2 regions of the Streptomyces sp. ATCC 21386 genome follow, and region 2 is predicted to be linked to the other one. Evidence: riboswitches for the same ligand, from Rfam matches in the RefSeq annotation. Region 2 holds a riboswitch; the other holds the start of a gene.
The links. A riboswitch is a leader RNA that binds a small molecule or an ion and turns the genes downstream of it on or off. The one in region 2 is predicted to bind cobalamin.
Positions count from the first base shown of each region.

Region 1: another riboswitch for cobalamin. It lies ahead of GWK25_RS21645 (energy-coupling factor ABC transporter permease); the one in region 2 lies ahead of metE (5-methyltetrahydropteroyltriglutamate--homocysteine S-methyltransferase).

Region 1 covers NZ_JAAVVL010000001.1:5,075,648-5,079,004, reverse strand. Annotated here, with positions in the region: gene GWK25_RS21655 (MFS transporter) at 1-624, shown strand, start outside; partial or broken gene GWK25_RS21650 (HoxN/HupN/NixA family nickel/cobalt transporter) at 669-1,010, opposite strand; cobalamin riboswitch at 1,117-1,322, shown strand; gene GWK25_RS21645 (energy-coupling factor ABC transporter permease) at 1,352-2,071, shown strand; gene GWK25_RS21640 (energy-coupling factor ABC transporter substrate-binding protein) at 2,068-2,589, shown strand; gene cbiQ (cobalt ECF transporter T component CbiQ) at 2,595-3,350, shown strand; gene GWK25_RS21630 (energy-coupling factor ABC transporter ATP-binding protein) at 3,352-3,357, shown strand, end outside.
Region 2 covers NZ_JAAVVL010000001.1:2,643,952-2,647,308, forward strand. Annotated here, with positions in the region: gene metE (5-methyltetrahydropteroyltriglutamate--homocysteine S-methyltransferase) at 1-1,728, opposite strand, end outside; cobalamin riboswitch at 1,898-2,120, opposite strand; gene GWK25_RS11605 (3-hydroxybutyryl-CoA dehydrogenase) at 2,310-3,179, opposite strand; gene aceB (malate synthase A) at 3,176-3,357, opposite strand, start outside.

The sequences.
Region 1 (3,357 bases), 2.4 Mb from region 2:
ACGGTGAACTCCGTCGTCTACGTCCGTGATGTGCTCGGCCTGTCCGCGGGCGCCCTGCCACTGGCGCTCGGGGCGTACGGGGCGGGGTCGATGGCCGTGGCGCTGGTGCTGCCCCGGGTGCTGGAGAAGGTCCCGGACCGTGCCGTGATGCTGCCGGGCGCCCTGTCGCTGGCCGGCGTCTTCGCCGGGCTCGGGGCCGTCACCGCCGCACAGGGCGGGAGTTGGCGGCTGCCCGCGCTACTGGCGCTCTGGGCCGCGTTCGGTGCCGCGTGCTCTGCGGTGCTCACTCCGGCCGGGCGTCTCGTCCGCCGCTCGGTGGCGCCCGGGGAGCGTACGGCCGCGTTCGCCGCCCAGTTCTCCCTCTCGCACGGCTGCTGGCTGGTGACGTATCCGCTGGCCGGATGGCTGGGGGCTGCGGCCGGGCTGAACTGGGCGGTGCTCGCCCTGGGCTCGCTCGCGCTGGGCGCGGCGCTGACGGCCGTACGGCTGTGGCCGGCGTCGTCGACGTCCCACGTGCACGCCGGGCTGCCCTCCGGTCACCCCCATCTGGTGGGCGCCCGACACGTCCGGGCCGGGTGGCGGCACAGCCACGGCCATCTCGCGGACGGGCTGCACGCGCACTGACGGGCTGCACGCGTACCAGGGTGTGGGCCGTGGTGCGGCGGCCAGCCGGTCGTCCACTTCTGCTCGATCCGCGCGAACCGCCAGACCAGCAGGGCGACCGCCCAGGTGACGAGGAAGAGGCCGACGACGGCATAGCCGACGGTGTTGAGGTCGAGGCCGGCGACCCGGTACCAGAAGGTGCCGTGCAGAGGGGCCTTCTCGGCGACGAGGCCGAGGAGTTCGACCGAGCCGATGACGAGGGCGACGGCCACGGACAGGCCCGTGACGGTGAGGCTGTAGTAGACCTTGCGGACCGGTTGGGAGAACGCCCAGCCGTAGGCGAAGTTCATGAACGAGCCGTCCACGGTGTCGAGGAGCGACGTCCCGGCCGCGAACAGGACGGGCAGGGCCGTCGGTCAGGCCGCGAGCTCCCACCGACGCGCGAGGCGTGCGCCGGAGCGTGCGCCCGGGTGTGAGCTGTCGCACGGCGCCCGCGCACCCCTCGCCTCCGCTTGTCAGCGTCCTTGTCGGGGCACTACTGTCACCACGCCTTGGTGAACGGGAAATCCGGTGTGATGCCGGTGCGGCCCTCGCCACTGTGATCGGGAAGTCCGGCTCCGGTCCTCACGGACAGCCACTGGGTCTTCGGACCCGGGAAGGCGGAGCACGGGCGGTGTCACCCGTAAGCCAGGAGACCGGCCAAGGCGCGTCAACCATCCACGAGGTGCTGGAGAGGGTCTGCTGAGCCATGCACATAGCCGAGGGTTTCCTTCCTCCGGCGCACGCGATCGCCTGGGGCGTCGCGTCCGCGCCGTTCGTCGTCCACGGAGTACGGGCACTCACCCGTGAGGTCAGGGAGCACCCCGAGAGCACGCTGCTGCTCGGTGCCTCGGGTGCCTTCACCTTCGTCCTGTCCGCGCTGAAGCTGCCGTCGGTCACCGGGAGTTGCTCCCACCCCACCGGCACCGGTCTCGGCGCCATCCTGTTCCGGCCGCCGATCATGGCGGTCCTCGGCACCATCACCCTGCTCTTCCAGGCCCTGTTGCTCGCCCACGGGGGTCTGACCACGCTCGGTGCCAACGTCTTCTCCATGGCGATCGCCGGCCCCTGGGCGGGGTACGGCGTCTACCGGCTGCTGCGACGCTTCGGCGTGCCGCTGATGGTGACGGTGTTCTTCGGCGCGTTCGTCGCCGACCTGGTCACCTACTGCGCCACCAGCCTGCAGTTGGCGCTCGCCTTCCCCGACCCGAGCAGCGGCTTCCTGGGCGCGCTCGGCAAGTTCGGCTCCATCTTCGCGGTCACCCAGATCCCGCTCGCGGTCAGCGAGGGTCTGCTCACCGTGCTGGTGATGCGCCTGCTGGTGCAGTCGAGCAAGGGCGAACTCACCCGGCTCGGTGTGCTCCTGACCGACCGGCGGAGCCGCGCCGGTGCCGGGACGGAGAACGAGACCGAGGCGGTGGCCCGATGAGCCGGAACACGAAGATCAACGTACTGCTGCTGCTCGTCGTGGCGGCGCTCGCGGTCCTGCCGCTGGCCCTCGGCCTCGGCGACCACAAGGAGCAGCCGTTCTCGGGCGCCGACGGCGAGGCGGAGACGGCGATCACCGAGATCGAGCCGGACTACGAGCCGTGGTTCTCCCCTCTCTACGAACCGCCTTCCGGCGAGATCGAGTCGGCGCTCTTCTCCCTCCAGGCCGCCCTCGGCGCGGGCGTCCTCGCCTACTACTTCGGCGTCCGGCGGGGCCGGCGCCAGGGCGAGGCCCGGGCGCGGGCCCTGCTGGACGCGGCCGGGGAGGCCGACAAGGCTGCGCAGAAGCCGGTGGACGCGACCGTAGCGGCCCCGACCGCGAGCGCGTCCGGCCCGGCGGCGCATGTGCCGGCGGCCGCGGTGGCGAAGGGCGCGTCGGGGGCGTCCGGCGCCTCCGACCCGACCGGCGACGCAGGCTCCTCCAGCCGCTCCGGGGCCGACCCGGCCGGGCGGGGCTGACCCGGGTGCTGCCGATCGACGCGGCGGCGCACAGCAGTCGCTGGCGCCGCCGTCATCCCGTGGACAAGGCCGTCCTCGGGCTCGGCCTCACCGTGCTCGCGATCTCCCTGCCGCCCTGGCCGGGCGCGGCCCTGGTGCTGCTGACCTCGCTCGTCGTGCTGCTGGGCCCCGCGGGCGTGCCCGGCCGTCGGCTGTGGCGGGCCTACCGGGTGCCGCTGGGCTTCTGCGTGACCGGCGCGCTGCCGCTGCTCGTCCAGGTGGGCGGGCCGGACGGGTTCGTCACCCCGGCCGACGGCGGAGCGGTCCGCGCCGGGGAGTTGCTGCTGCGTACCTCGGCCGCCTCCCTCGGCGTCCTCCTGTTCGCCTTCACCACCCCGATGTCGGACCTGCTGCCCCGGCTGGTCCGGGCCGGGGTGCCCGCGCCGGTCGTGGACGTGGCGCTGGTGACGTACCGGATGAGCTTCCTCCTCCTGGACTCGGTGCGCCGGATCCGGGAGGCGCAGGCGGCGCGGCTGGGGCACACCACCCGGGCCGCCACCTGGCGTTCCCTGGCCGGGCTCGGCGCCACCGCGTTCGTCCGGGCCTTCGACCGGGCGGCGCGGTTGCAGACCGGGCTCGCCGGGCGCGGGTACGACGGCACCCTGCGCGTCCTGGTGCCCGAGGCCCGGGTGTCCGTGCGATTCACCATGGCCAGTGCCGCGCTGCTGGCGGCCGTGGCCGCCCTCACCCTCGTACTGGATTCGTCCTGGAAAGGCCGCTGACATGAGC
Region 2 (3,357 bases):
CCAGGCGAGCATGGTGACCGGGCCGGTGAGCATGCCCTTGACCGGCTTGTCGGTGAGTGACTGGGCGTACGACGTCCAGCGCACTGTCATCGGTTCGGGGCGGGAGATGTCGCCGGCCAGGATCGGTGGGCGGACGTAGCGGGTGCCGTAGGACTGGACCCAGCCGTGCTGGGTGGCGAGGTAGCCGGTGAGCTGTTCGGCGAAGTACTGGACCATGTCGTTGCGTTCGGGCTCGCCGTGGACCAGGACGTCGATGCCGGTCTTCTCCTGGAAGGAGATGACCTCCTGGATCTCGGCCTTGATGCGCTCCTCGTAGCCGTCGGTGTCGATGCGGCCAGCGCGTAGGTCGGCGCGGGCGGTGCGCAGTTCGGTGGTCTGCGGGAACGATCCGATGGTCGTGGTCGGCAGCAGCGGCAGGCCGAGGTGGGCGCGCTGGGCGGCGGCGCGTTCGGTGTACGGCTGGGAGCGACGGGCGTCGGCGTCCGTCGCGGCCTCGGCACGGGACCGGACGGCCGGGTCGCGGGTGATGGGCGACGTGGCGCGGGAGGCGAGGTCGGCGCGGTTTGCGGCGAGTTCACCGGTGATGGTGTCGGTGCCCTGGGCCAGCCCCTTGGCGAGGGTGACGATCTCGGCGGTCTTCTGCTTCGCGAAGGCCAGCCAGCGCAGGATCTGCGGATCGATGTCCCGCTCGGCCGCCGTGTCCAGCGGCACGTGCAGGAGCGAGCAGGAGGCCGCGACGTCGACGTGGTCGGCGAGGCCGAGGAGGGTGCCGAGGGTGGTGAGGGACTTCGTCAGGTCGTTGATCCAGATGTTGCGGCCGTTGACGACACCGGCTACCAGGCGCTTGCCGGGCAGTCCGCCGACGGCGGCCAGGGCGTCCAGGTTGGCGCGGGCGGCCTCGGTGAAGTCCAGCGCGAGACCCTCGACCGGTGCCTTGGCCAGCACTGGCAGGGCGTCGCCGAGCCGGTCGAAGTACGAGGCGACGAGCAGCTTGGGGCGGTCGGTGAGGGCGCCGAGGTCGCGGTAGGCGCGCTCGGCGGCGTTCAGCTCGGCCGGCGTGCGGTCCTGCACGAGGGCGGGCTCGTCGAGCTGCACCCACTCGGCGCCGGCCGCCCGCAGGTCGGCGATCACCTCGGCGTACACCGGCAGCAGCCGGTCCAGCAGCGTGAGCGGCTCGAAGTCCGCCCGCACGCCGGGAGCGGGCTTGGCGAGCAGCAGGTAGGTGACGGGTCCGACCAGCACGGGCCGGGCGGTGAGGCCCTGGGCGAGGGCTTCCTTGAGCTCGGCGACCTGCTTGCCGGAGTCGGCCGTGAAGACGGTGTCGGGGCCCAGTTCGGGGACGAGGTAGTGGTAGTTGGTGTCGAACCACTTGGTCATCTCCAGCGGAGCGAGCTCCTGGGTGCCGCGGGCCATGGCGAAGTAACCGTCCGTCGCGTCGGCGTCGACGGCGGCGCGGTGGCGCTCGGGGATCGCGCCGACCATGACGGTGGTGTCGAGGACGTGGTCGTAGTACGAGAAGTCACCGGTGGGGACCTCATGGATGCCGGCGTCGGCGAGTCGGCGCCAGTTGCTCTGCCGGAGTTCTGCGGCGGTGGCGTGGAGGGCGTCGATGGTGACGCGGCCCTTCCAGTAGCCTTCGATCGCCTTCTTCAGTTCCCGGTTCTGGCCCTGACGGGGGGAGCCGTACACGGTGGCCCGTGCTGCCGCGGCTGCGGACTTCGCTGTCACGGAGATCTCCTTCGCGAGATGAATCCCTGAGATCCCGGGGATGGGACGAGAGCGCGAAGGGAACGACGGACCGGACGGCGACGACCCCGCGCGGCAAAGGCACGGTCGTTCCGTCTGGTGTGTACGCCGACCCGCCCACGAGGTCACCGGGATGTCCGCGCACGGAACGGTCCGCACGCGGGCAGTTGGCAGGTCTTCGGACTCACGGGCACGCCCTCCGTGACGGAGGACACCTACTGGCCGTCGCTTCCCAGGCCCGGTACCTCGGACCCAGTGCGTATGACGGCGGTCGTTCCCGCTCACCGCTGCGGGGCAGTCCCGGATTCCCACCGGGTTCCCTCTTACGACACCCCGCCTGGCGGACGGGGCGAACCAGCTGCTGCGGTCAGCCTACGGGGCGGCGCCGCGAAGGGAAGAGCGCCGTCCAGCATCCGGAAGGCGGGTCCGGGCATGCCTCGGCTGGCACGGCGAGGGGCGGGAAGCGCCGCACACGCGCTTCCCGCCCCTTTCCCGGTCGCGCCGCGCGGGACCCTCACCCCTCGCGGCGGTGCGGGCCCCTCAGCCCGCGTCGTACCAGGCACTCAGCCCTGGTCGTAGGTGTGGAAGCCCCGGCCGGTCTTCCGACCGAGCAGTCCCGCCTGCACCATCCGCATCAGCAGCGGCGGCGGCGCGTAGAGGGCTTCCCGGAACTCGTCGTAGAGGGACTCAGCGATGGAGGCCACGGTGTCCAGGCCGATCAGGTCGGCCAGCTTCAGTGGTCCCATCGGGTGGGCGCAGCCCAGTTCCATGCCCGCGTCGATGTCGGCGGCCGTGGCGAACCCGGACTCCGCCATCCGGACGGCGGAGAGCAGGTAGGGGATGAGCAGGGCGTTGACGACGAAGCCGGCCCGGTCCTGGGAACGGATGACCGTCTTGCCGAGCGCGCGGGTGGCGAAGTCCTCCACGAGAGCTGTCGTCTCGGCGGACGTGTGCAGCGAGGTGACCACCTCGACCAGCGGCAGGACGGGGACGGGGTTGAAGAAGTGCAGGCCCACGACCCGGTCCGCGCGGCTCGTGGCCATGCCCAGCCGCATGACCGGCAGGGAGGAGGTGTTGGTGGCCAGGACGGCGGCAGGACCTTCGACGATCTTGTCCAGGGCGGCGAAGATCTCGGTCTTGGCCTCCGGGTTCTCGACGACGGCCTCGATGACGAGCTGCCGGTCGGCCAGGTCGTCCAGGCCGCCGGTGAAGACGAGTCGGGCGTGAGCATCGTCGGCGGCCTCGCGGCTCAGCTTGCCGCGTCGTACGGCGCGGTCCAGGGAACCCGCGATCCGGTCGCGGGCGGCGCGGGCGGCGACCGCGTCCACCTCGCAGACCACGGTGTCGAGCCCCGCCCGTGCACACACCTCGGCGATCCCCGCCCCCATCTGCCCGCCGCCGACCACGCCGACGCGCGTGATGCCCGCGCTCACGCCCGCACATCCGATCGGCGCACGAGGTGGCGGGTGTAGGCGTCGGGGGTGAAGAACAGTGGCAACTCGCCCGTCAACGCGGTCCGTTCGAAGAGGGCGCGGATGTCGTCGACGCGCGCCCACGGGCACTCGGCGCCGAGCGCCATGATCTCGTCGGAGAGCAGCTCCATCACTGTCT